Regions from separate parts of the Bradyrhizobium sp. USDA 3262 genome, predicted to be linked through region 1. Evidence: riboswitches for the same ligand, from Rfam matches in the RefSeq annotation. Region 1 holds a riboswitch; the other holds the start of a gene.

Region 1 (11,965 bases):
GGCCGCGAGCCCGCGCAAGCTGTTCGGGGTGATGTCAGGCATGGCCGGCATCTGCCTGATCGTCGGCGTCGATGCGTTCCGCGATCTCGGGCAGGGGATCGTGGCCGAGGTCGCGATCGTCGCCGCCACCATCTGCTACGCCTGTGCTGCGATCTTCAGCCGCGGCTTCAAGGGGCTCGATCCGATGGCGCCGGCGGCGGGCTCGCTGCTCGCGGGCGCCGCGATCCTCGTTCCGCTCAGCCTTGTCGTCGAGTGGCCCTGGACGCTCGCCACCGCCTGAAGTTTCGCCCGCTGAAACCGGCGCCTTGCTGCCGTCAGGCAATCCCTGCATGCTGCCCGCAAAGAAATCACAGGGCGGGAAACGGGACGATGTTGCGACGGATCAGCCTCATTGCCGGTGCGTGCATGGCGTTGCTGGCGATGGCAGGCACGGTGCGCGCGCAGGACTTCCCGAGCCGGCCGATCCGCATCGTCATTCCCTATGCGCCGGGCAGCGTCGCCGACGTGTTCGCGCGCATCATGGCGCAGGACATGCAGGAGCAGTGGAAGGGGACGATCGTCGTCGAGGCCAAGTCCGGCGCCAACGGCTCGATCGCGGCCGAGGAGGTCGCACGCGCCGCGCCCGATGGCTACACATGGCTATTGGCGACCTTCTTCACCGCAAGCCCGGCACTGAACACGCAGCTGCGCTGGGATCCGGTCAGGGACTTCGTGCCGGTCGGGCAGATCTGTCTCGCCCCGAACTTCTTCATCGTGCCGACCTCGTTGCCGGTGAAGACCGTCGCCGACTATGTCGCGCTGGCCAAGGCCAAGCCGGGCACGCTGAACTACAGCCATCCCGGCAAGGGCTCGACCGGCCATCTCGGCTTCGAGCTGTTCAAGCGGCTCGCCGGGATCGACGTCACCGCGATCGGCTATCGCGGCTATCCGCAGATGGTGCCCGATATCGCGAGCGGGCTGATCACCTCGAGCTTCCTGTCGGCCAACCAGGCGCTGGCCCAGGTGCAGTCCGGGAGCATTAGAATCATCGGCGCGATCAGCGACGGCCGCTCGAAATACTTTCCCGACGTGCCGACCATGGCCGAGCAGGGCTTTGCCGAGGCGCAGGTGACGCCGTGGTTCGGCTTCGTGGTGCCGGCGGGCACGCCGCAGCCGGTGGTCGAACGCATCAGCGCGGCGCTGGAAACCGCGCTGGCCTCCGCCGAGGTGCGCAAGAAGCTGGATGTCGCCGGTTGCGACGCCCGGAGCGCGCCGCTGAAGCGCTTTGCCGACATCATCGCGGCCGACGTCGCCCTCTGGGGCCGGGTGGTCAAGGAGGCCGGCATCCCGCCGGACTGAGCCCGCCGCCGGCCCGTGCCGGAAGCGGTCAGCTGCGGGAGGGGTGATACAGATCACACCGGCCGGCCCGGCCCTTCAGCATGTTTCCCCAAAACCCGTAATTTCCCGTATATTGGAGCCCATTGGACCCCGGCCTTGATGACATGACCGCTGAATTGACGCCGAATTCGCAAGCGCCGCGTGCGTTCTCCCTCTCCATTGGCCAGCTCACGTTCGGCAGCTTCCTGCTGGTCCTGGCTGTGATCATCATCACATCCACCGCCAGCGTGATCGCGATCCGTCACATCGATACGACCTTCGCCGAGCTGCAGCGGCTGCAGAGCGTCGGCGACATCGCCGAGGATATCGACCGCCGCATGAACGAGCTGCGGCTCGCGGCGCGCGATTTCGTCACCGAGCCGGGCAGCCAGTCGGTCCAGGTCGCGGAGGCGGCCCAGTCGCTGAGCGAGATCCTGAAAAAGACCCGCATCAAGCTGGCGCCCGAGCAGCAGGACATGATCGACGGCGTCACCCAGCGTCTGGCGACCTATCGCAACGGCATCGAGCGCATCTCGGCGCTGCTCAGTCGCCGAGCCGAGCTGGTCGCCGGGCTGCCGCCGCTGCGCGACGCCTTCGACAAGGCGGTCGCCGCGAGCAACGATGCGGCGCTGGCCAATGCGCTGTCGCAATCCCAGAGCCGGATTGCCACCGCGCTGCTGGCGCACAACACGTCCGCCGCCGAGCAGGCCGCGCAGAGCATGCGGGCGATGACCATCTCCGATCCCGCGCTGCGCGGCGCCGTCGACAATTATGCCGAGGCGATCATCGCGGTCTCGGTGCGCGAGGGCCAGATCGCCGACATCGACAAGGAGGTGCTCGGCGCCGAAGGCCGGCTGATCCAGAAGGTCACCGAGCTGCTCCGCGAGCTCAGCTCTCGCCGCGGCCACGTGCTGTCGCGCGATTTTGCCCGGACGCTGGCTGAAGCAAAATGGCAGAGCATCGTGCTCGGCACGGCGGGCGTGCTGATCGGCCTGTTCGCGTCGGTGCTGGTGGTTCGCCGCACCGTCCGCCCGCTCGCCAGGATCGCGGGCTCGATCCGCAAGGTCGCGGGCGGCGAGAAGAGCGCGTTCATTCCCGGCGCCGACCTCGACAACGAGATCGGCGACATCGCACGCGCTGCCGAAGTGTTCCGCCAGACCCTGGTCGACGCCGACAGCGCGCGCGAGGCGGCGCTGCGTGCGCTCGCCGAGCAGCGGCTCGCCGAGGAGAGCTACCACAAGCTGTTCGAGGCGTCGGTCGAGGGCATCTACGTCACGACGCCGGGCGGCGCGCTGCTCAACGCCAATCCGGCGCTGGCGCGGATGATGGGCTATGGAACGCCGCAGGATCTGATCAAGGGCATCGACGACATCGCCACCACCGTCTATGTCGATCCGGCGGCGCGCGAGCAGTACCAGCAGCTGATGCAGCGCGATGGCGTGGTGCGCGACTACGAGTATCAGGTGCGCGCGAGCGACGGCACGGTGCTGTGGCTGTCCGATTCGGCGACCGTCGTCCGCAACGACGAGGGCGAGGTGGTCCGCTACGAGGGCACGGTGCGCGACATCACCGACCAGAAGCGCGCCGAAGACGCGATCGCCGAAGGCCGGCGGCTGCTGCAGATGGTCATCGACACGGTGCCCGCCGTCATCAACGTCAAGGACCGCGACCTGCGCTACGTGCTGATGAACCGCTACATGGCGGGGATCTTCGGCATCGAGCCGCAGGACGCGATCGGCCAGACCACCGGCGATTTGATGTCGCGCTACGGCGCGGCCAAGACCGATGAGAACGACAAGCGCGTCCTGTCGGCCCGCCGCGAGCTCGGCTTCTATGAAGAGGAGTACAAGGACGTCGCCGGCAACATGCGGCAGTGGCTGGTCAACAAGCTGCCGATCCTCGACGCGCAGGGCGACATCGAGAACATCGTCACGGTCGCGCTCGACATCGGCGAGCGCAAGCGCTCCGAGCAGGAGATGCGCAAGGCGCGGGATTCCGCGGAGGCCGCGCTGCGCAATCTGCGGGAAACCCAGAATTCGCTGATCGAGGCCGAAAAGCTCGCCGCGCTCGGCCGCCTGGTGGCCGGCGTCGCCCATGAGGTCAACAATCCCGTCGGGATCAGCCTGACGGTGGCGTCCGCGCTGGAGCGCAAGACCGCGAATTTCGCCACCCAGGTCGATCGCGGCGACCTGCGCCGCTCCAGCCTGAACGACTTCCTGAACACGGCGCGCGATGCCTCCTCGCAACTCGTCGCCAATCTCAACCGCGCCGCGGAGCTGATCCAGTCGTTCAAGCAGGTCGCCGCCGACCGCAACTATTCCGACCAGCGCACCTTCGACCTCGGCGATCTCACCGAGCAGGTGGTGATGAGCTTGCGGCCCGGCCTGCGCAAGCACAACCTGACGCTCAACATCGATTGCGAGCCGAACCTGATCATGAACTCCTATCCGGGACCGTATGGCCAGGTGCTGACCAATCTGTTCCTCAACGCGGTCGCGCATGCGTTCCCGGACGGTAAGGCCGGCGAGGTCGAGATCCAGGTCCACGCCGCCGGAGGCGACAATGTCGAGGTGATCTTCGCCGACAATGGTTGCGGCATGAGCCTCGACGTGCGCCGCCGCGCCTTCGATCCGTTCTTCACGACGCGCCGCGATCAGGGCGGCACCGGGCTCGGCCTGCACATCGTCTACAGCATCGTCACCACGCGGCTCGGCGGCCGGCTCTCGCTGGATTCCGCACCGGGCAACGGCACCCGCATCCAGATGATCCTGCCGCGCGTCGCGCCACTGGAGCAGGCCGCGGAGTAGGCACGAAGCGTAGTGGCCAACCACGTGTTCGCGCTCGATCCGTCATCCCCGCGCAAAGGCTTCGCCTTTGCCCGGGGATGACGGGTCTGATGGTTTCACACCGCTAATTGATATCCGCGAGCTTGTGCAGCGTGGCGCCGAAGATCAGGCTCGCCTTGCCGACCAGTGCGGTCCCACTCATGGTGCCGCGGCTGTCGGTGAAGGTGCCGGAAACGCCGATGCCGACGGGCGCAGGCCCGCCGAACAGCGGGTTGTCGGTGTCGCGCGGTGTCGTGTGGCGTTGCACAAGGACCTCGCCCTTGAAGGCGTCGCCCTTCACCGTGTAGCTGCCGGTGTAGTAGAGATAGGCGTCGCCGCCCAGAATCTGGCCGTCGCGGAAGAGAATGACGCCGCTGCCCTTACCGACGCGACCGTCCAGCAGGGTGACGTGAATTGAGTAAAGTCCGTTCTTCATGACGTCCCGATTGCTGGCCGCCGCGCCCACGGCAAGCCAGTTGGTTTTTTATGCCAAAGCGAGCAACCTCGTGCAATGCGGCAGGTTGATTCCCGGGTGTCCTGCGTTCGGGTGACACCCTCGGTTCCTGCCAGGCAGTGTGACGGCGCGATGACAGCGGACCGTACGCGCGAATCAAAGTGGCCCGCGAAATGCATAGCTCTGGTTGCACTGGCCGGTGAGTGCTGGAGCAAACACATGTCTGACTGGATTGAATCCGGTGGCCATTGGGCACGCCCTCGCAGGCTCAATGGAACTTCGGCCCGTCATGCGGGCCACGTCATCGTATTCCTCGGGTTGATAACGCTGGTGCTGGTCGCGGCCGTGCGAATCGCGCAGGCGCGCGATCCCGACGGCCGCTACGCCAATTCGCCGCTGAAGGAATGGTTCGACGGCCTGCGCAGCGGCAAAGGGCCGTGCTGTTCGGATGCCGACGGCACAGCGGTCAGCGATGTCGACTGGGAATCCAAGGACGGGCACTATCGTGTCCGCCTCGACGGGGCCTGGATCGATGTCCCCGACGAGGCCGTGGTCACCGAGCCCAACCGGGTCGGTCGCGCCATGGTCTGGCCGATTCCGAGCTACATGGGCGTGACGATCCGCTGCTTCATGCCAGGCAGCATGACTTAGCGCCGCACGCGTGGCTCACACGTATTTCTGGTCGCGCTCGAGCAATTCGATCGAGATGCCCTGCGGGCCGCGGATGAAGCAGATCCGCACGCCGGGACGGATCGTGGTCGGCTCCTTGGTGAATTCGACGCCCTTGGCCTTGATCTCGGCCGCGACCGCGTCGATGTCCTTCACCGTGAGCCCGAAGTGATCGAGCCCCTGATAGGGCGTCACCGGCGCGGCGTTGACGCCGTCGCCCTGGGTCACCTCCGCAATGAACACCTTGGCGCCGCCGAGCTGGACGTCGATGCGGCCGGGGCCGCGGATGATCTCGCCGCCGAGAATGTCGCGCAGCCAGGTCGCGGTGGCCTCGGGATCGGGACTGCGCAGGTGGACGTGGTCCCAGGTGACGACAGGCATTGCGATCTCCTTGTTGTTCTCGCGCCGCTTCGGCGCGCGGCACTCGCTCTCGGGCGGCGCGAACTTAGCGAGCGCCCGACCGTGAGGCCATCCCTCCGTGCTGCGGGCCGCAAGATTGTCGTCCCGGAATGAAACCATTGCGGCCGTCAGCGATTGTCTTCGCGTGGCCGCTCGACCTGCGGCCGCCCCGGAAGCCGCGCGGTGCGGCTTCCTCTCTGTGTGGGGGCGGCCCGATCAGGTCGCCAGGGTGAGGGCACGACGATGCGGATCGGCTTGGCGTCGTTTCGGAGGTTGGCCGCCGGACGTCTCGGTGAGGGCGGCTTCTACGCCAGCCTGCTGCTGCCGCTGATTGCGCTCAGTGGGATTGCCGCCTGGTTCATGCTCCCCGAGCCGAGCGACGCCGGAGACCAGGATGTCTGGCCGGTGTCGTCCAGCATCGTCCGCACCGCGCAGAACGCCTCGACCGGCGCGCAACCCGCCCAAATCACAAATCAGGCCGCGCGGGATGCGCTGGCCGCACCGGCGGACGAGCCGACCACCGTCGGCGTGGCCACCGCCCCACAGGGGGCAGAGGAGGCCAGGCCGTCCGGGCCTGGCGCCGAAAGGTCGCCGCTGGACAAGCTGCGGATCGCCTCGCAATCGTGGCGGCGGGGCGGGCTGGGTTCGAAGGCGCTCGTCACCCTGACGCTGCGCAATGCAAATGATTTCGCCGTCAAGGATATCGAGATCGCCTGCGCCTTCATCCGTCGGGACGGTCGGCCGCTGACCGAGCGCAAGCGGCTGATCTCCGACACGATCGCCATGAAAAGCCGCAAGACCTATTCGCGGATGTTGGTCGGGTTCGTCAATGTTAACGCAAACAAGGCGAAATGTTCGGTCGTGACGGCGAGCCGCCTTTAATTCCCGGCATCCCGAAAAAGTGACCGCGAATTGACTTGCCGGGTGAACCGTAACGGCCGGATAGGAACTAACTAATAAACCAGCCGTTAGCGAACGACCCGGGAGCGCGGACCGCGTCCGGGTGATCATGCGCAGACGATGAGATCGCCCGCGCGATGACTGATGTCGTCGCGCCGAGATGAACCGCGCCCGCTGCGCGGGGGGAGCTACCAAAATGCCTGTGGCGCGTTATTTCCTGTTCGTTGGTGGAGTGCTGCTCGCGCTGCTCTTCGTCGTCAATTCCATCGTGCCGCAGGAGGCCGTGGTCGCCGGTCAGAACCAGGGCCTGTCGTCGCCGGGCGTCGACAAGACCATGGTGCGCATCAAGTCGACCCAGAAATTGCCCGAGCGGGTGGTCTACGACACCAATTTGCCGACCATTGTTCCGGCGCAGGTCAACGCGGTCGCCGCGGCCGTCCCGTCGGCTTCGGGTGACGCGTCGGCGCAAGCCCGTGTCCGCAATACGTTCGCCCAGTTCATTCCGCCGGAGAAGGCTGACGCGCAGAAGGTCGCGGCCGAGGCAAAGCCGGCCGAGCAGCCGGCGCAGGCCCAGCCTCAGGCGCCGAAGAAGCGCAAGGTCGCGCGCTACCATGCCCATCCCCAGCAGCCGATGCGGCTGGCGCAGCCCGGCATGTATCAGCCCTACCGCGTCGCGCAGCAGCAGCGCATGGGCTTCTTCGGCGGCTTCGGCACCTGGTAAGAAAGGACCGCCCGCAGCCGGCAATCAATCCGCCGCCGCAAACACTTGCGGCGGCTTTTTCATGTCCGCGATCAGGCGGGTGGCCGGATCCGGGACGGCGTCCGAGCGCCGCTCGCTACCTTTAGCGCGGCAGGCGCGGAATCTTGTCCGCGAAGCCGTTGTAGCAGGTCAGCCGCTCGTCCTCTTCCTTCACGAAGCGGCAATCGTTGACGCCCTTGGCCGGGGTGGCCTTCGGCTTCGGCTGCGGCTTGAAGATCTCGTCGTAGCAGATCAGCCGTTCCTTGGTGGCGTCGTCGATGTCCTGACAGGCCTGAAGCTTCTGGGCGACCGATTGCGGCTTGCCGGGCGTGGCAGGCTTCTCGCCCTTCTTGGCGGCCGACTTCTTGCCGACCTGGACCAGCGGCTTGTCGCCGACCATCGGCTGCGAGGTCGCCGCCGCCGGCTTGTCTGCGTCGGCGGGGGCCGGCGTGGTTCCCTGGGCAAGCGCGGCAGCCGGGCAGAAGAGCGCCAGCGCGAGGATGATATGTCTCATGTCGAAAATGTCCGAAATGGCGTGATGACCGGAAGGATGGCGCCGGGGATCGGAAAAGCCCGGCAAGCGCCGAGACTTAACGCAAGTCTTGCCCGAATCCTACCCCCAGAGGCGATCCGCCCGGCACCGATCCACCGGCAAAAGTGAGGGCAATTCGTCGCCGTTCGACCCGCGGGAGAGCGTGAATTGCCTTTGCCTGGCGGGGCGGCTATGACGACGCCATCTGCGCGACTGGCGCTTGGATGGACCACCATCGGGGAGCGCAGAGATTGAACGCCGCGCGCCTGGGCACCGCTTCGAAACGGAGGTGCCATGACGGCGAACATTCTCGATGGGCATGCACATGCCCAAATTGTCATCGACAAGATTGCTGGCGAACTCGACCGGCTGCCCCGCGCACCGGGGCTTGCGGTCGTGCTGGTCGGCTGTGATCCGGCGAGCCAGATCTATGTGCAGAGCAAGGTCAGGATGGCCGAACGGCTCGGCCTGCGCGGCGAGGTCGCACGCCTGCCGGACGATGCCAGCGAGGCCGATCTGCTTGCCAGAGTAGCGGCGCTCAATGCGCGCGACGATATCGACGGCATCCTCGTGCAGCTGCCGTTGCCCGCGCATATCGACGCATTGCGCGTGATGGCGGCGGTCGATCCCGCCAAGGACGTCGACGGCCTGCACGCCCTGAACGCCGGCCGGCTGTTTCACGGCGACGATGCGCTGGTGCCGTGCACGCCGCTCGGCTGTCTCCGGCTGATCAAATCGACCCTGCCAGACCTCACCGGCGCCCATGCCGTGGTGATCGGCAGCTCCAACATCGTCGGCAAGCCGATGGCCGCGCTGCTGCTGCAGGAGTACGCGACCGTGACCCAGACCCATATCCACACCCGCGGCATCAGCAGGATCTGCCGCGAGGCCGACATCCTGGTGAGCGCGGTGGGCAGGGCCGGCCTCGTGCGCGGCGACTGGATCAAGCCGCAGGCCATCGTCATCGACGTCGGCACCACGCGCGTCGAGAAGCCGGACGGCGGCTATGCGGTGTGCGGCGACGTCTCGTTCGACGAGGCGGTGCAGGTCGCCGGCGCGATCACGCCGGTGCCGCGCGGCGTCGGCCCGATGACGATCGCCTGCCTGATGGAAAACACGGTGAAGGCCGCAAAGGCGAGGGCGGCCCGGCTGCAATAGCGTGGGGTGCCTGCGGCGATACGCGAGCGGCGGGTGTCGCTCGCGTATCGCGCGCGAAGTTCATGACGTCCGGGGTAATGGAAAGCCCGCACCATTGGTCTAGCATCGCGCGACAGATGGAGGCGGGCGATGCTGTATGCGGAAGATCTTACCGAGGGCCAGACGTTCAAGCTTGGCAGCTACACGATCGGTGAGGCCGAAATCCTGGAGTTCGCCGGGAAATATGATCCGGTGCCGATCCATACCGATCCCGTCGCCGCGGCAGTGGGCCCGTTCGGCGGCCTGATCGCAAGCGGCTTCAACACCATTGCGATCTATCAGCGGCTCGTCGTGGAGGCGATCTGGACCAAGGTGGCGGGGATCGTCGGGCGGAGCTTCGAGATTCGCCTGCCGAGCCCGGTTCGGCCCGGTGCCACGCTCACCGGCCAATCCCGGATCCAGAAGATCACCGTCAGGCCGGAGCGGCGCGACGCCGTCGTGATCTTCAAGACGGAGCTGGTCAACGACGAGCAGCGCCCCGTTCTTGTCCTCGTGCTCGACGCGCTGATCCACATGCAGCCGGCGGAGCAGGGGCGGGCGTAGCTCGGCTGACGGGGATCCCGAAGTCATCCGCCTCGGACGGCGGCCAACGCCGCTAGGTGTTTCCCGCACGCGATCTTGTCGTGGCGCAATGTTGCGGCAAGTATGACAGGCTGGCGGCAGAACAGCAGCGTATCAATGACGTCGTCATCGACGAGCCATGCTGCCCGGTATTTACTTCGTCGATGCGCCGAAGGCATTCGACCCAGACGGATGTGCCGCCGTGAAACGCAGCAAGCAGACGCACGGAGAGATCGAAGCCAGGCGGCGCAAGGCGGAGGAATGGCGCCGCATACAGACGCAACGCGCCGCTGAACGGCAACGGCTTCGCGACTACAAAATTGCCCTGGCGCGCGACGAGGTTGCCGTGGATACGAAGCGGCTCGCGCCATCGAACAGCTATTCGACTCCCGATTTCGTGCTGCGCGGAACCTATCGACCGGAGCCCTTCGTCTGCAAGGACTGCGGCGTTGCCGAGGTCTGGACGCCGTTGCAGCAGAAATGGTGGTACGAGACCGCCAAGGGCGATGTATTTACCGGGGCGGTGCGCTGCCGGGCCTGCCGCACCAGAGAGCGCGCGCGCAAATCCGCCGCACGCCGCGTGCATCTAGAAGGACTCGCAAGGAAGAAGCCTCCCGTCTCGTAGCGATGGGCGTGACTTCAGAGTCGCACTTCACATCTGACACGCGGGGAACCAGTGCGCAGGCGGTCAATCCGTCGCGCGTGCGGAACGTTTCGTTGCCTGATTGGTTCGAGACCTAGAAGCCCCCGATGTGGGGTGCGGGCGGGGAGGAACCAGCCAAGGAAACTTGTCAACCTGTCAAGGAAACCATCGCGGCCGGAACCAACGAGAAGGAGCAGCGGATGAAACTCAATTCCACGCAAGTCAAGCAGACCATGACGCAACTGAATGCCCAGGTGCTTCCGGACGATCACCCGGCCGTGGCGCAACTGAACAGCGTGTTCGGTGAGCACACATTCTTCGTCGACACCAGCGGGCTCAAGGTGCTCGAACCGGCCCAGACCTCCGACATGCCGGGGCAGACGGGCGAGGTCGTCAGTCTCGCCGAGTGGAGCGATCCGGAGCTGACGTCGCTTCGGCCGCACGAGCCCGAGCCGACCGGCGTGCTCATCGCGCTTGAACCCAGCAAGCACTGAAGCGTTCCAGCGCGAAGTGGATACCGGTTCGCGCAAGCAAAACGCCACCAAGCAAGGGGATTGAGAGCATGATCCGATTCAATCGGATCATGCTCTTTGTGCTGCATCGCGCGGCACCCGCGATCGGCCGTCCTGATGGCGACAGCCCCGACGTCGCATCAAGAGGTGCCGAAAGTCACATGGCAAATCAGAGCCGCCTGCGTATGCATCGGTTTGAGATGGGTATCCAGGCGGTGAGGGGCAGATGGGGATCGTGCGGCGCTGGAGCCCTGACGAGGACGAGAAGCTCAGGGAACTCGCCAGGGCCGGCAAGAACGCTCTCGAGATCAGCAACGAACTGACCCGCAGCGCTTCGGCCGTGCGCCGGCGCGCCGAGGTCCTGTCGGTTCTGATCATGGCAAAGGCGTTTCGCGCGCGCCCGTCGCATGTCGCCACCCATCTCGAGCGGGTCGCGATCGACGCGATCCGCAACCGCCGTCCGTTTCCCGCGGGCGTCGGGCCGAGCACCATTGCCGGAATGATCGAGAAGGGCTGGATCGTCCCCGAGATGGGGCGCAGATACAACGTGACCGATGCCGGCGTGGAGGCTGTGCGGCGGAAGATTCCGAGCGGGTGAGAGCGGAGCAGCTTGCGCGTTCGAAGCACTGGCCCGGCGCCGTGCGAACGGGCGGCTATTCGACACCGAACGCAGATTTTGCGCCCGAGACGGCTGCCTGGTCCGTTCAATGACTGGAGGCGCGACGACCAGCGGTCTCCCGTCCGCCCTCCGATCTGATTGCCCCGATGCTCAACGCCCAGCAAGCCCAAGCCGACCGATACCAGCGTTTCGCCGATCTTGCGCCTTTCGTCCGCGAGGCGATCGGTACCATCGGCGCATTGACCTCGGCCCAGCGTACCGACGTGAATTTCCTCGAACGCGAATTCATCCCGGCGCTGGGGCTCAATGACGAACTGCTTCACGAGCAGCCGCCGGAGTTGGCGCAGAGCTTCGGCAAGGGCCTCCACCTTTGGCAATATCCGAACCAGCTCGCACCGTACCTCGCATGGCTTGCGCGCAATGCGTCCGGCGTCTCCTCGTACATGGAAATCGGCTGCCGCTGGGGCGGCACGTTCATCCTGGTGACGGAGTGGCTGAGGAACAGCGGCGCCGACCTCAAGACCGTGATTGCACTCGATCCGATCGCGCCGACGCCCTT
Region 2 (11,965 bases), 450 kb from region 1:
GCATTGTCCTCGACCGACAGCCGCACGAACAGCGGCTTGTGATCCGGCCAGTGCGCCCGCACCGCCTCGGTGACCTCGGTCAGGAAGCGCATCCGGTTGGCTTCCGAGCCGCCATATTCGTCGCTGCGCTGGTTGGAGCGCCCGGAGAGGAATTCGTGCACGAGATAGCCATGGGCGCCGTGCAGTTCCAGCACCTCGAACCCTGCCTGATGCGCGCGCCGTGCCGCCTGCCCCCAGGCCGCGACGAGATCCTTCACCTCGTGCGTGTCCAGCGCGCGCGGCAGCGGCCAGCGCTCGCTATGGGCGATCGCGCTCGGCGCCACCGGCGTCCAGGCATCCCAATCCTCGATCTCGGCGGTGCGTTCGAGCGGACGATCGCCCTCCCAGGGCCGGCTTGCGCGCGCCTTGCGGCCGGAATGGCCGAGCTGGATGCCGGCGACCGCGTTCTGCTGCTTGATGAAGCCGACGAGGCGGCTGAGCGGCGCGATGAACTTGTCGTCCCAGATGCCGAGATCGCCGATCGTGCCGCAGCCGCGCCGCTCGACCTTGGTCGATTCGACGATCACGAGACCGGCGCCGCCGGCGGCGAACTTGCCGGCATTCATCAGATGCCAGTCGGTCGGAAAGCCCTTCTCGGCGGAATACTGGTGCATCGGCGGCACCACGATGCGGTTCTTCAGCGTGACGCCGCGGATGGTCATTGGCGAAAACAGCAGCTTGTCGGACATCGCTTCCTCATTATTCGTCGTTACCCGGCGCGCGGGACCGATCTTGTGTTTGGCGCGGACGATATACGCACCGCGCGATGGCCGATAGAGGCACGCGGCGGCCACTCAAACGGATCGCTGTAGCGAGCCGCGGCACGTTCGCCATGCCTGTTCCCTCGCGGCGACTTTTCGCCCGCATAGGAAATGATGATCGCGATGCGTGTTGTCCCCCGGCAACCCAGAGGAGGGACACTCATGAGGACCCGCACGATCGCACTGCTCATCGCCGGTGCCATGGCAACCGGCCCGATCCTGGCGCAACACGCGGTTGCCCAGAACCTGCAAAACGAGGCCGACAAGGGCGCCAAGACCCGCAACTCCGGTGAATCCGGTTATGTCGGCGATCAGGACAGGCCCGGCGCGGCCGCAACGCCTCCCGGACGCCCCGATACGGCCGCCGGTTCCCCAGATGCCACTACGTCTCCGAGCGCTCAGAGTTCCGGAACCGGGATCGCCGGCGCGCCGGGCAACAAGAGCGGGCCGCCCGCCAAGCAAGGCACGGTCGGCTCGAACTCGCAAAACCTGCATGTCCAGGAACAGGATTCGTCGAACATCAAGGGACAGCCCGGCAACAAGAGCGGTCCACCCGCAAAGCGCTAGGCTGCACCGCCATGCTGACCAGGCGGCCGTAACCCGGGCCGGCAAAGTTCGCTGATCGGCGCAGGTTCGACACGAGCCGTCGAGCGAAGGTGTTCCGATCCTATTGAGCGGCCTTGCGGCTCGCGGAGAGGTCGGTCGGGCAATTTGCTCCGCATTCAATCGACTTCTTCTGGTCGGCGACGCGCCATACCAGCAACGCGACCAGGACAATGATGGTGACGGTGAGCTTGGCCAATGCGTCGTGGTTCAATGTCGGCTCCGCAGAACAATCGGCATAACGGAAAAAATCAGCTGCAAGCGGAAATGTGACCCCGGCACCCTTTGGGGCCGAGAGCCGACGCTGGGGGGCGTCCACCGGGCCCGCATTCGATTCGGGCCGGCCGACGTCATGATGGTACGGTCCTGGTGCGGTCCGCAAGCTTCTCAGTCTGCATGGCAGCATGGCACGGCTGGCCGCAGCCTGTTGGAACATTGTCATCGGTGTGCGGTTCAGAGGCTGTCCTCTGATTCATTGCCCCAGAGGCACACACCACCTCCTGCGGCCCCAGCCGTCACGCTGGGGCCGTAAATCATTGGAGGTGCACGCGGACTGCTGTTGGTCGCGGGGTGAGTGAACGATCTCCGAGAACCACAATCGATTTGCGCGGGGCGGGCCCGCAAATGACGTAGCCTATACAGATCGCGGTCAGAGCTTCGCGAGCCTCGCCGCGCCCGCCGCGATTGCTTCGTTGAAGCTGGTGTCCCAGAATTTTCCAACCTCCGCGCGCGCGTCGAGCACGCCGAGCTTGAGGAAGGTGTCGGCGACCTTCTGGTGCGTCTCCGGCACGTCAGGCGTCACCCCGGCGAGCGCGAAGTCGTCGCTGCGACGGGCGAACTGGTCGAGGATGTCCTGCAACGGCAGATGCGTCTCCGCCACCTGCGCGGCCGCATACACCGGAAAATTCTTGTTGGCGAACGCATAAGCGCGCTGGATCCGCAGCAGCAGATCGCTCACGGCCGCGTGACGCAGCGGATCGTCGACGGCCTTCGGATTGGCGTAGATCGGGAAATTCCCCGAGAGATAGCCGGCGCCGGTCTTGAGCAGCCGCGCGCCCTGCTTGGCGATCGCGAGTTGCCCGTTATAACCGTAGATCGCCCAGGCATCGAGCTTGCCGGAGGCGAACGCCGAATAGCCGTCGGACGGCGTCAGATTGATGGCCTCGATATCGCCAAACGCAAGGCCGGCTTCCTCGAGTTGCTTGGCGAGGAAATAATGCGCCGTGGTCGCGCGCACATAGCCGACGCGCTTTCCCTTGAGATCAGCGATCGAATGGATCGGCGCGTCTTTCGCCGCCACCGTGACCTGGATGTTGAGATCCTCATGGGTGACGGCGACGAAGCGCACCTTGGCATTCTGGCGCGCCGCGAACATCGCCGGAATCTCGCTGCCCGAACCGATGTCGAGCGCGTCCCCGTTCAAGGCCTCGATGTGGAGCACACCGTTGTTGAGCTCCTTCCACTCGATCCTGTACGGCGTCTTGTCCTCGCCCGCGGCCTGCAACAGCTGGCGCCAGCCGCCCTTGTAGTAGGCAACGCGCAATGTAACGCCGCTGAGATCGGTGCCGCCCCCCGCCCCGGTCTCCGCGCGCGCACCGCCGGTGATCAGACTTCCGGCAAGCACGCCGAGCGCAGAACGTCGCGAAAGCGAAAATGGCGTAGTCACCGGCTTGAGCTCCTGAACAACAGTCACAACTGCTGCGAGCTTAAGAGAAAACCGCCCGATGTATATGAGACGCTATTTCGTTTTTCGCCATGCGCGCGAAAAGCCGTTCCATGGATTGATGGCCGGACGCGGCGATCTGTTTTCCGCCGCCCTGTCGGCCAATTGTAGCCCGGATGAGCGAGCGCGATATCCGGGGTCCCGCCATCGATTCAAGCTGGACCTTACCCGCATGTCGTTTTGCTCATGCGGGCTACTTTCTACTACTTGCCGACCTCGTATACATCGGGATCGAAGCTCGAGCTCGGATTGGCGAAGGCGTGGCGCAGCGCCGGCGATATCGGCACGTTGTAATTGATGCCTTTCGGCGGGGTCGGCGCTTCCAGCCACTTCCTGTACATGATCTCGATCTCGGGGCTCTTGTAGAGCTCCGCCGTGGCGCGGTCGGCGAGCGTCTTGAACGGGGTGTCCTCCCTGCGCAGCATGATGCCGAAGGGCTCTGCCTTCGAGAAGGCCTCCTCGCTGATCATGTAGACCGCCGGCTGCTTCGATCGCGCGATCGCGACGGCGAGCTGGACGTCGTCGAGCGCGTAGGCCTGGGCGCGATCGGTCTCCAGCATCAGGAACGCCTCGGCCTGGTCCTTGGCCGGGAGGACGTTGATGCCGAGCTTGCGTTCGGTGTTGACCTTGATGAGCTGCGTGAGGTTCACCGAGCCCGCAACAGCGGTGACGGACTTCCCCTTGAGATCGTCGATCGTGTTGATCCCAGCGGATTTCTTGGCGGCAAAGCGTGTCGCGCTGAGGAAGTGCGTGTTGGTGAAGGTCACCTGCTTCTGGCGGTCGGCGCTGTTGGTGGTCGCCGAGCAATGCAGATCGATCGTGCCGTTGACCATCAACGGAATGCGGTTCGACGAGGTCACCGGGAGGTAGTCGACGGCGATGTCAGATACGCCGAGCTCCTTCTTCACGGCATCGACGATCTTCAGGCAGATGTCGAGCGCAAAGCCGATCGGCCGCTGATTGTCGTCGAGATAGCTGAAGGGAACGGAAGCCTCCTGAAAGCCGAGCGTGACCTTCTTCGTTTCCTTGATCTTCTGCAGCGTGCCCGACGGCTCCTCCGCCGCCGCGGGGCTTGCGGCGAGCGTGAGAGCGAAGAGGATGGCGGGCAAACGCATCGGCGGCTCCTGTGCGGTGATCAGACGGCGGTGATAGCGCACGCATGAGCCCGGAGCCAGATGACGGTGTGTCTAGCAGCTATCGCACTTTGCTATGGTCCGCCTGCCAGAGTTGCAGCCGCGGCCGCGACGCATCCCTAGCGCTGCGCCCCGCCCTCGAGCAGGCGGTCGCCGACCAGGCGGACCGCGCCCCGGGTCCAGGAATAATCGGCGCCCATCCGCAGGCCGCTGTCGCCGCGTGAGACGACCGCGCCGCTGCGGGCGTCGCGCAGCTGGAAGCCGACCGTGTATTCGGTCCGGCTGACCCGCCTGATTACGCCGATCAGCGATTGATCGGCGCCGAGCTGCTGCGCGATCGCGGCCTCGCAGCCGTCGCAGTCGCGCAGCGTATGTGCCTTGACGGGCTCCTCGGTCGCACTGCCGGTATCGACCAGGCGGTAGCGGCCCGACTGCGCAAGCCGGTCACGCACGCCCTTCGTGACATCGGCGAGATAGGCTGCATCGGAGCCGGCAGGGCCGGACGCGGTTGCCGCCGAGGTATCCTCAAGCTCGAATTCGAACACCGCAAGCCCGATCGGCGCCGCAGCGGCGGTCGGCGGCAGCGCGGCCGCAAGGGCGCGGCGCACCTCGCGCGACACGAACATCGCCGCGTGGTCCCATGCCTCGTCAGTGTCGCCGCGAAACGTGTAGAGCTTCTCGTAGAGCACCTGGCTCGCGCTGACGTCGATGACCGCCACCTTGGCCCACTGGATCAGCGTGCTCATCTTCTGCACGCCGCCGATAACCTTGATCCGGGCCTCGCCCGCGGGCGCCGTCGATGGCACCAGGCGATAGTGCGGCTCCGCGGCGACATCGGCGCGCAACGTCCGCATCAACGCATCCAGCCGCCTCTGGTGCGCAGCGGTCTGGTCGATCACCTCGCCCGACGTATCAACATAGCCGAAATCGTCGATGCTGACGCCAGGCGGGAGTACCGTCGCGGCGCCGGTCTCGGCGCGCAGAGGGCAGATTCCGGCCAGCAGGCCGATCAAGGCAACAGAGAGCACAACGAGACGGGACTGACGCATGATTGGGGCCTTTCAGCTGCTGGCGCGGGCGGGTCGGCCTCAGCCTAGGCCGGCGGGCCTCAGCGCCGCAGCGGAGTGCCTCCCGCCTGGTGCCGGGAAAATTTCACGACGATGGTCCGCGCCCATAGCGGCGCTTCTCGGCGGCTCCGTTCTGCCGTTTAATGTGCATGACGGCCCTGCCCGCGATCGCGCACTGAGGCTCGTCTGCGATCTTGAGGATACGCCAATGTGGAATTGGTCCGGAAGCGATCTGAAACTGCGGCTGACGTTGCGCGTGGCGATCGTCTCGACGCTCTGCTTTGCCGTCATCTCCGGCTATTTCCTGATCGAGGCCGACCGCTCGGTGCGCGGGCGGATCGCGGCGGTTGCCGATGTCGCCGCCAAGACGCTGGAGCTGCAGCAGAGCAAGATCCAGTGGCTGAACAATGCGCGTTCCGACTTTCCCGATCTCGACAGCGTTGCCGCTACGGTCATGACGCCGGGATTGTGCATTGCCTTTCGCAGCAATAGCGGCGAGATCAGCCAACGCTTCTGCGGCGGCGCGCAGACTGACACGGCCGCGCCGCCGCTGGCCTTCGCGGCTCTCTATCGCCGCCTGTTCGATCCCGGCCGCGAGGCGGTGCGGCAGGTGGTTTCGCGCGGCAACGCCATCGGCGAGGCGGTGGCCTGGATCGATCCGGCGGTGCCGACCGCCGAGGCCTGGCACGATGCCGGCCGGCTGATGGCGGTGTTCATGATCGCGCTGCCGCTGCTCTGCGCTTTGGTCTATGCGGCGCTGGCGCGCGCGCTGCGTCCGACGCGGCAGATCCGCGACGGGCTCGAGCGGATCGCAGCAGGCGACCTCGCCGCGCGCCTGCCAGCGTTCGATCTTGCCGAACTGTCGGCGATCGGCGACGTCTTCAACCAGCTCGCCGAGCGCCTCGCCGCCGCGCTCTCCGACCGCAACGCGCTGACGCAGAAACTGATCCTGGTGCAGGATGAGGAGCGCCGACACCTCGCGCGCGAGCTGCATGACGAGTTCGGGCAGTCGCTGGCCGCCATCCGTGCGCTCGCCGCCTCGGCGCGCCAGACCGCGGCGGCGGATTGCCAGCCTTTGCTCGCCGAATGCGACGGCATCGCGCGGACCGCGACCGACATGATGGAGACGTTGCGCGGCGCCCTCTTCCGGCTCCGCCCGCCCGATGTCGACGAGCTCGGACTTGCGGCCAGCCTCGAGGGTCTGGTCGCCGGCTGGAACGGCCGCAGCCGGGGACAGCCGCGGTTCGAGATCACCATATCGGGATCGTTCGAGCGCCTTGCCGCCTCCGTCAGCGCCAATCTCTACCGCATCGTGCAGGAGGCGCTCACCAACGCCGCCAAGCATGCCGGCGCCACGCGCGTGATGCTGCGGCTTGAGATGCGCGAGGCGCCGCCTGGCGGCGGCGGCAGCGCGATCGTGCTCGCGATCGACGATGACGGCCAGCCCGGCGATCCGCAAGGCGATCCCCAGCTCAAGTCCGGCCTCGGCCTGCTCGGCATGCGCGAACGGGTCGCCGCGCTGGGCGGGCGGCTCAGCTTCGAGACCGGACAGCCCAGCGGCTCCTCGCTCCGCGTCATCGTTCCCGTCGCGGCCAGCCGAGAGGCCGCACCGGTGGAGCGCGCGGCATGAGCAATGCGGCGCGAACCATCATGCTGGTCGACGACCACGCCGTCGTCCGGGAGGGCTACCGGGCGATGCTGCAGAAGCAGCCGGGCCTCTGCGTCGTCGCCGAAGCCTCCGACGGCGTCGAGGCCTACCGCCTCTACAAGGAGACCGGGCCCGACCTCGTCATCATGGACCTGTCGATGCCCGGTATCGGCGGCATCGAGGCCATCCGCCGCCTCCGGCAGTGGGACAGGCGCGCAAAAATCCTGGTGTTCACCATGCACCAGAACGCGGCCTTTGCCGTGCAGGCGATCCGCGCCGGCGCGATCGGCTATGTCACCAAGACCAGCCCGCCGGAGACGCTGGTGCACGCCGTGATGGATGCGCTGTCGGGCAAGATCGCGATCAGCCCGGATATCGACCACGAGCTCGCGCTCAGCCACCTTGCCGGCGAGAGGAAGGCTGCCGACCTCCTGACCGCGCGGGAATTCGAGGTGCTGCGGATGCTGCTCGCGGAGAACACCACCGAGGAGATCGCCGAGGCGCTGCACCTCAGCCCGAAGACGGTCGCGAACCTGCATTCCCTGATCAAGGACAAGCTCGGCGTCGGCACGGATATCGAGCTGGTCCGCCTCGCGTTGCGGCAGGGTATCCTGACGCAGACCGACCTCGGCGAACGCTGAGCCTCCGTGGCGGCGCCAGCGAGGCCGCGTACCGGTAAATCGAGCCGCATTTGCCTCCGGGCAAACCGAACATCGAGCCGCATCGTCGAATGGCCGAGTCCCGAGAAAGTCGCGTACCAGGCGTAACAGGAGAGCCTCGATACTGGCGCGCCTGGGACCATAGTCCAGAGACTGGACTACCTTGGTGGCCCTCGTGATGCTAAAGTTCTCGTCATGAAAGGCTATGGATCATTTTGCCCCGTAGCCAAAGCTGCGGAAATTCTCACGGAGCGGTGGACCCCGCTCTTGCTCCGCGAACTGCTGCTGGGGTCCCGCCACTTCAACCAGCTTCGCCGCGGCATTCCACAGATGTCGCCGACCCTCCTCTCCAAGCGCCTGCAAACTCTAGAAGAGGCCGGGCTAGTCTCACGCCAACCAGGCGACAACGGGCATTGGGAGTACCATCCAACCCAGGCGGCCAGGGAAGCCAGGCCAATTATCGATGCAATGGGCTATTGGGGCCACAAATGGGCTCGCAGCCAGCTCACACCGAACGAACTCCACGCGGGCCGGCTCATGTGGAATATGCGCCGTTCGTTCGATCTAAGGCACATTCCATGCGACTTCGTGCTGTACATTGAGATTGCGGACGCTCGGCCGAAGCGCTGGTGGTTTGTTGTGAAGAAGGAGGAAGCCGATCTCTGCTGGGATGACCCCGGCTTCAAGGTCGATATCAGCCTCTATGCGAGTCTGCTGACGCTTGTGCAGATTTTCGTAGACGAGATGCCGCTGCTACGGGCGCGTGAGCTCGGCAAAATCGAGATCGACGGTCCTAAGCATCTTGTGAACAGCATGCGGGCTTGGTTTCCACGTAGCAAATATGCCAGTGAGGCGTCTGCGGCCGCGGGGCAAGTCTTAGCTAGCTGAAAGACACCTCCAGTCCACTTTTTGGACTAGTGACCCTGCTTCCCCCAGCTGTAGCGTTTGCGAATGCGCTCATGCGCTGAGCATCTCAGCTAAAGGAGGCAAGGATGAGCCGCCCTTCTCTTCTTTCATACGCCCTGCTTTTGATCTTCACTTGTGCTTGCGTTGGTCATGCAGCAGCAGACCCACTTGCCGACGAACTTTCCTCTGTGGCTGCCAAGTGGGATGCCGCCATCAACAACGCAGACTTCGATGCCCTACTTCCATTGTATACCGCTGACGGCAGATTGATGCCGCCCGGTGCGCAGCCGGTCACCGGCCCTTTGGCAATCCGTAGTTTCTTTGCCGGGCGGGGAAGAAGCGTCAGAGAGCACAAGGTTGAGCTGGTCGATGTGTTGTCCATGGGAAACTACGCCTACACCACCTCGCATTTCACGGCCACGCTAGTGGTAAATGAGAAGGCGGCGCCAATTTCTGGCAGCACCGTGAGACTGCTTGAACGCCAACCCGACGGGCAGTGGAAGATAAAGTCCCACATTTTCGTCAAGGAATAGATTCGCGGGTGCTACTGCTACACAGTCAGCCTCCCGGCGACGCCAGCTATGGAACCCTGCCAGCTATGGAACCCTTGCGGGACCGCCGAGGATTGAATAGCCTTCTGCTCGCGATGAGCTCGCAGGCTCATTCGCCCCTCGCGCGACTGGCGAGCTTACGTGGAATTGACCACGGTGAAGCGCGAAGGGTTCTATGGCCGTTCGCCTGGGCAACCCGTTCAGCTGATGATCCAGCGTCTTAGGGAGCCCGGACCATGCCGTCATTCCGCAATGAACTCCACCTCAACGATTCCGAAGTTGCCCTTGCGCTCGAGGGCGAAGAGCGCCGCCAGCAAGACGGCGTCGAGCTGATTCCGTCGGAGAACTACACCTATCCCGAGGTTCTCGAGCTGCTCGGATCGGTGTTCACCAACAAGTATTCCGAGGGCTATCCGGGACGCCGCTATTACGGCGGCCAGGAATTTACCGACCAGATAGAGAACCTTGCCCGACAGCGAGCGTGCGCGCTGTTCCGCGCCGAACATGCCAACGTTCAGCCTCTGTCCGGATCGCCAATGAACCAGGCCGTGTATCTCGGCCTGCTGCAGCCCGGCGATACGATATTGGCGATGGACCTGTCACACGGCGGCCATCTCACCCATGGCGCGCCCGTGTCGCACATGGGGCGGCTCTTCAACTTCGCCCGCTACAAGACGCAGCCGTCAAACGGCGGCGCCATCGATTTCGATGAGCTCCGCGCCATGGCCCGGCACGTCCGCCCGAAGCTGGTGCTGTGCGGCTACAGCTCTTATCCGCGCGATCTGGATTATGCGTCCTTCAAGAGCATCGCCGGTGAGGTGGGTGCACTGACCATGGCCGACGTCAGCCATTACGGCGGCCTGATCGCCGGCAACGCCTTGCGCAATCCGCTCGATGCGGGTTTCGACGTGATGACGACGACATCGCACAAGACGCTTCGCGGGCCGCGCGGCGGCATCGTTCTCTGTCGCCGGGAGTTCGCCGGCAAGATCGACGCGTCGGTGTTCCCGGGATTGCAGGGAGGTCCGCACATGAACGTTGTGGCCGGAACCGCGGTCACGCTGAAGAAGGCTTCGACGTCCGATTTTCAGGCCTATGCAAGGCTGGTCATGCGCAACGCGAAGGTCCTGGCCGAAGCGTTGATGGAACGCGGCATGACGTTGATCACCGGCGGAACCGACAATCACATGATGGTTGTGGATACGGTGGCCAGCGTCGGCGTGGACGGCGGTGCGGCCGAGAACATCCTCGACACCGTGGGGATCACCGCAAACAAGCAGATCATTCCCGACGATCCGCGTCCGCCGCTCAAGCCGAGCGGCATTCGCCTCGGGACGCCGGCGGCGACCACGCGCGGCATGGGCGAGCCCGAAATGCGCCTCATCGCCGAACTCATTGTGGAGTCCCTCCGATCGAAGGGAGATGCAGCGGTCGTCAAGCGACTGAGGTCGAACAGCGTCGAGATGTGCCGCGCTTTCCCCGTTCCGGGGATCGCGCCGCCCTCATAGGCGGCCCAGCCGCATTCGCGTCACTCGGCAGGTCGTGAAGGTTCCCGGGGGAAGGACCGGAACGGAAATTGATGCTGTTCGTTGGACCGCATGATCTCGAAGACGGAGCGTCCAACGCCGTGACCCGGAAAACCTTGCAAGCACGCTCGGAACAGGCGCTCGTCGTCATCATTCTCAGCACCGGTGCGCTGATCGGTTACCTCGGCCTGGCGCTGTCCAGGCTGTGAGAGCCACGTCCGGCGGGCACCAAGCCGCCGGCTGGCATCAAGCCGCCGGCAAGCATCAAGTCGCTTGGTGCGCTGAAAGCTGGCGCGTGCCACTGAGTTGCCCGACCCACAAACGACGACTTATATTGGGTGTCGTCCCTGCCTAGTGCGCAATTGCGCACGGGAGCAGGGACCCATAACCACAAATGCTGATTGTTGAACGATGCTGGGACGACACGCGTCCCGTTCTCAACACCCGCTGCGGCGTATGGGTCCCGGCCTTCGCCGGGACGACGGTGGTGCGCGCGGGCACAGTCTCGCGATGAATGCAACGCCACGTACAATCCACACACCCGTCACTGAAATCGAGGACATTGCCGCCTGTCCGCAATTCTCGTACACGGTTTCATGCAATGACCTCGCAATTCTCTCCCAACTCCGTCGACGTGCTGCTGTTCGATATCGGCCGCGTCGTGCTCGACATCAACTTTGAGAAGGTGATGGCGCACTGGGCGCAGCATGCCGGCTGTGCGCCCGCCGAGCTCGCCACCCGCTTTGTCGTCGACGACAGTTTCAAGCATCACGAGATCGGTCGGATCGACGACGCGGCGTTCTTCGAAAGCCTGCGCCTGACGCTCGGCATCGACATCACGGACGCCCAGTTCCTCGAAGGCTGGAACGCGATCTTCACCGGCGAGATGCCGGGCATCGCCCCGCTGCTCGCGGCGGCCGCCGAGCGGATGCCGCTCTACGCCTTCTCCAACACCAATCCGGCCCATGTCGCGCATTTCTCGGTCACCCATGCCGAGCTGCTCAGCCATTTCCGCAACGTCTTCCTGTCCTCGAGCATCGGCTTCCGCAAACCCGACGCCGAGGCCTACGATCATGTGGTAAAAGCCATCGGCGTGCCGGCGTCGCGGATCCTGTTTTTCGACGACCTGGCCGCCAATATCGAAGGTGCGCGGGCGCGCGGCCTTCATGCTATCCACGTGACGTCGACGGATGACGTGGCAAGGGCTTTGACCGCACTTGGTATTTGAACATGAGGAATTGAGGAGCTCTGAGCGTGGCCCTGATGCCGGTTGCCGATGCCCTGTCCGCCGTCCTCGCCGGCGCCGAACCGCTGCCGGAGGAGATGATCGCGCTCGATGCCGCCTACCA

What was found. A riboswitch is a leader RNA that binds a small molecule or an ion and turns the genes downstream of it on or off. The one in region 1 is predicted to bind ZMP and ZTP.
Region 2: another riboswitch for ZMP and ZTP. It lies ahead of ACVWYP_RS27100 (serine hydroxymethyltransferase); the one in region 1 lies ahead of ACVWYP_RS29335 (bifunctional 5,10-methylenetetrahydrofolate dehydrogenase/5,10-methenyltetrahydrofolate cyclohydrolase).

The regions. Positions count from the first base shown of each region.
Region 1 covers NZ_JBSSCT010000001.1:6,225,983-6,237,947, reverse strand. Annotated here, with positions in the region: partial or broken gene ACVWYP_RS29380 (DMT family transporter) at 1-271, shown strand, start outside; gene ACVWYP_RS29375 (Bug family tripartite tricarboxylate transporter substrate binding protein) at 370-1,338, shown strand; gene ACVWYP_RS29370 (PAS domain S-box protein) at 1,482-4,163, shown strand; gene ACVWYP_RS29365 (GrlR family regulatory protein) at 4,267-4,617, opposite strand; gene ACVWYP_RS29360 (hypothetical protein) at 4,855-5,286, shown strand; gene ACVWYP_RS29355 (VOC family protein) at 5,302-5,685, opposite strand; gene ACVWYP_RS29350 (hypothetical protein) at 5,947-6,585, shown strand; gene ACVWYP_RS29345 (hypothetical protein) at 6,800-7,324, shown strand; gene ACVWYP_RS29340 (hypothetical protein) at 7,446-7,856, opposite strand; ZMP/ZTP riboswitch at 8,074-8,153, shown strand; gene ACVWYP_RS29335 (bifunctional 5,10-methylenetetrahydrofolate dehydrogenase/5,10-methenyltetrahydrofolate cyclohydrolase) at 8,169-9,032, shown strand; gene ACVWYP_RS29330 (MaoC/PaaZ C-terminal domain-containing protein) at 9,162-9,614, shown strand; gene ACVWYP_RS29325 (zinc-ribbon domain containing protein) at 9,772-10,257, shown strand; gene ACVWYP_RS29320 (hypothetical protein) at 10,476-10,769, shown strand; gene ACVWYP_RS29315 (SANT/Myb-like DNA-binding domain-containing protein) at 11,014-11,385, shown strand; gene ACVWYP_RS29310 (class I SAM-dependent methyltransferase) at 11,553-11,965, shown strand, end outside.
Region 2 covers NZ_JBSSCT010000001.1:5,777,331-5,789,295, forward strand. Annotated here, with positions in the region: gene ACVWYP_RS27050 (NADH:flavin oxidoreductase/NADH oxidase) at 1-728, opposite strand, end outside; gene ACVWYP_RS27055 (hypothetical protein) at 963-1,367, shown strand; gene ACVWYP_RS27060 (hypothetical protein) at 1,468-1,617, opposite strand; gene ACVWYP_RS27065 (ABC transporter substrate-binding protein) at 2,053-3,069, opposite strand; gene ACVWYP_RS27070 (amino acid ABC transporter substrate-binding protein) at 3,330-4,241, opposite strand; gene ACVWYP_RS27075 (DUF2380 domain-containing protein) at 4,379-5,308, opposite strand; gene ACVWYP_RS27080 (sensor histidine kinase) at 5,535-6,956, shown strand; gene ACVWYP_RS27085 (response regulator transcription factor) at 6,953-7,615, shown strand; gene ACVWYP_RS27090 (winged helix-turn-helix transcriptional regulator) at 7,829-8,521, shown strand; gene ACVWYP_RS27095 (YybH family protein) at 8,626-9,072, shown strand; ZMP/ZTP riboswitch at 9,205-9,290, shown strand; gene ACVWYP_RS27100 (serine hydroxymethyltransferase) at 9,327-10,598, shown strand; gene ACVWYP_RS27105 (hypothetical protein) at 10,670-10,825, shown strand; gene ACVWYP_RS27110 (HAD family hydrolase) at 11,218-11,844, shown strand; gene ACVWYP_RS27115 (molybdopterin molybdotransferase MoeA) at 11,871-11,965, shown strand, end outside.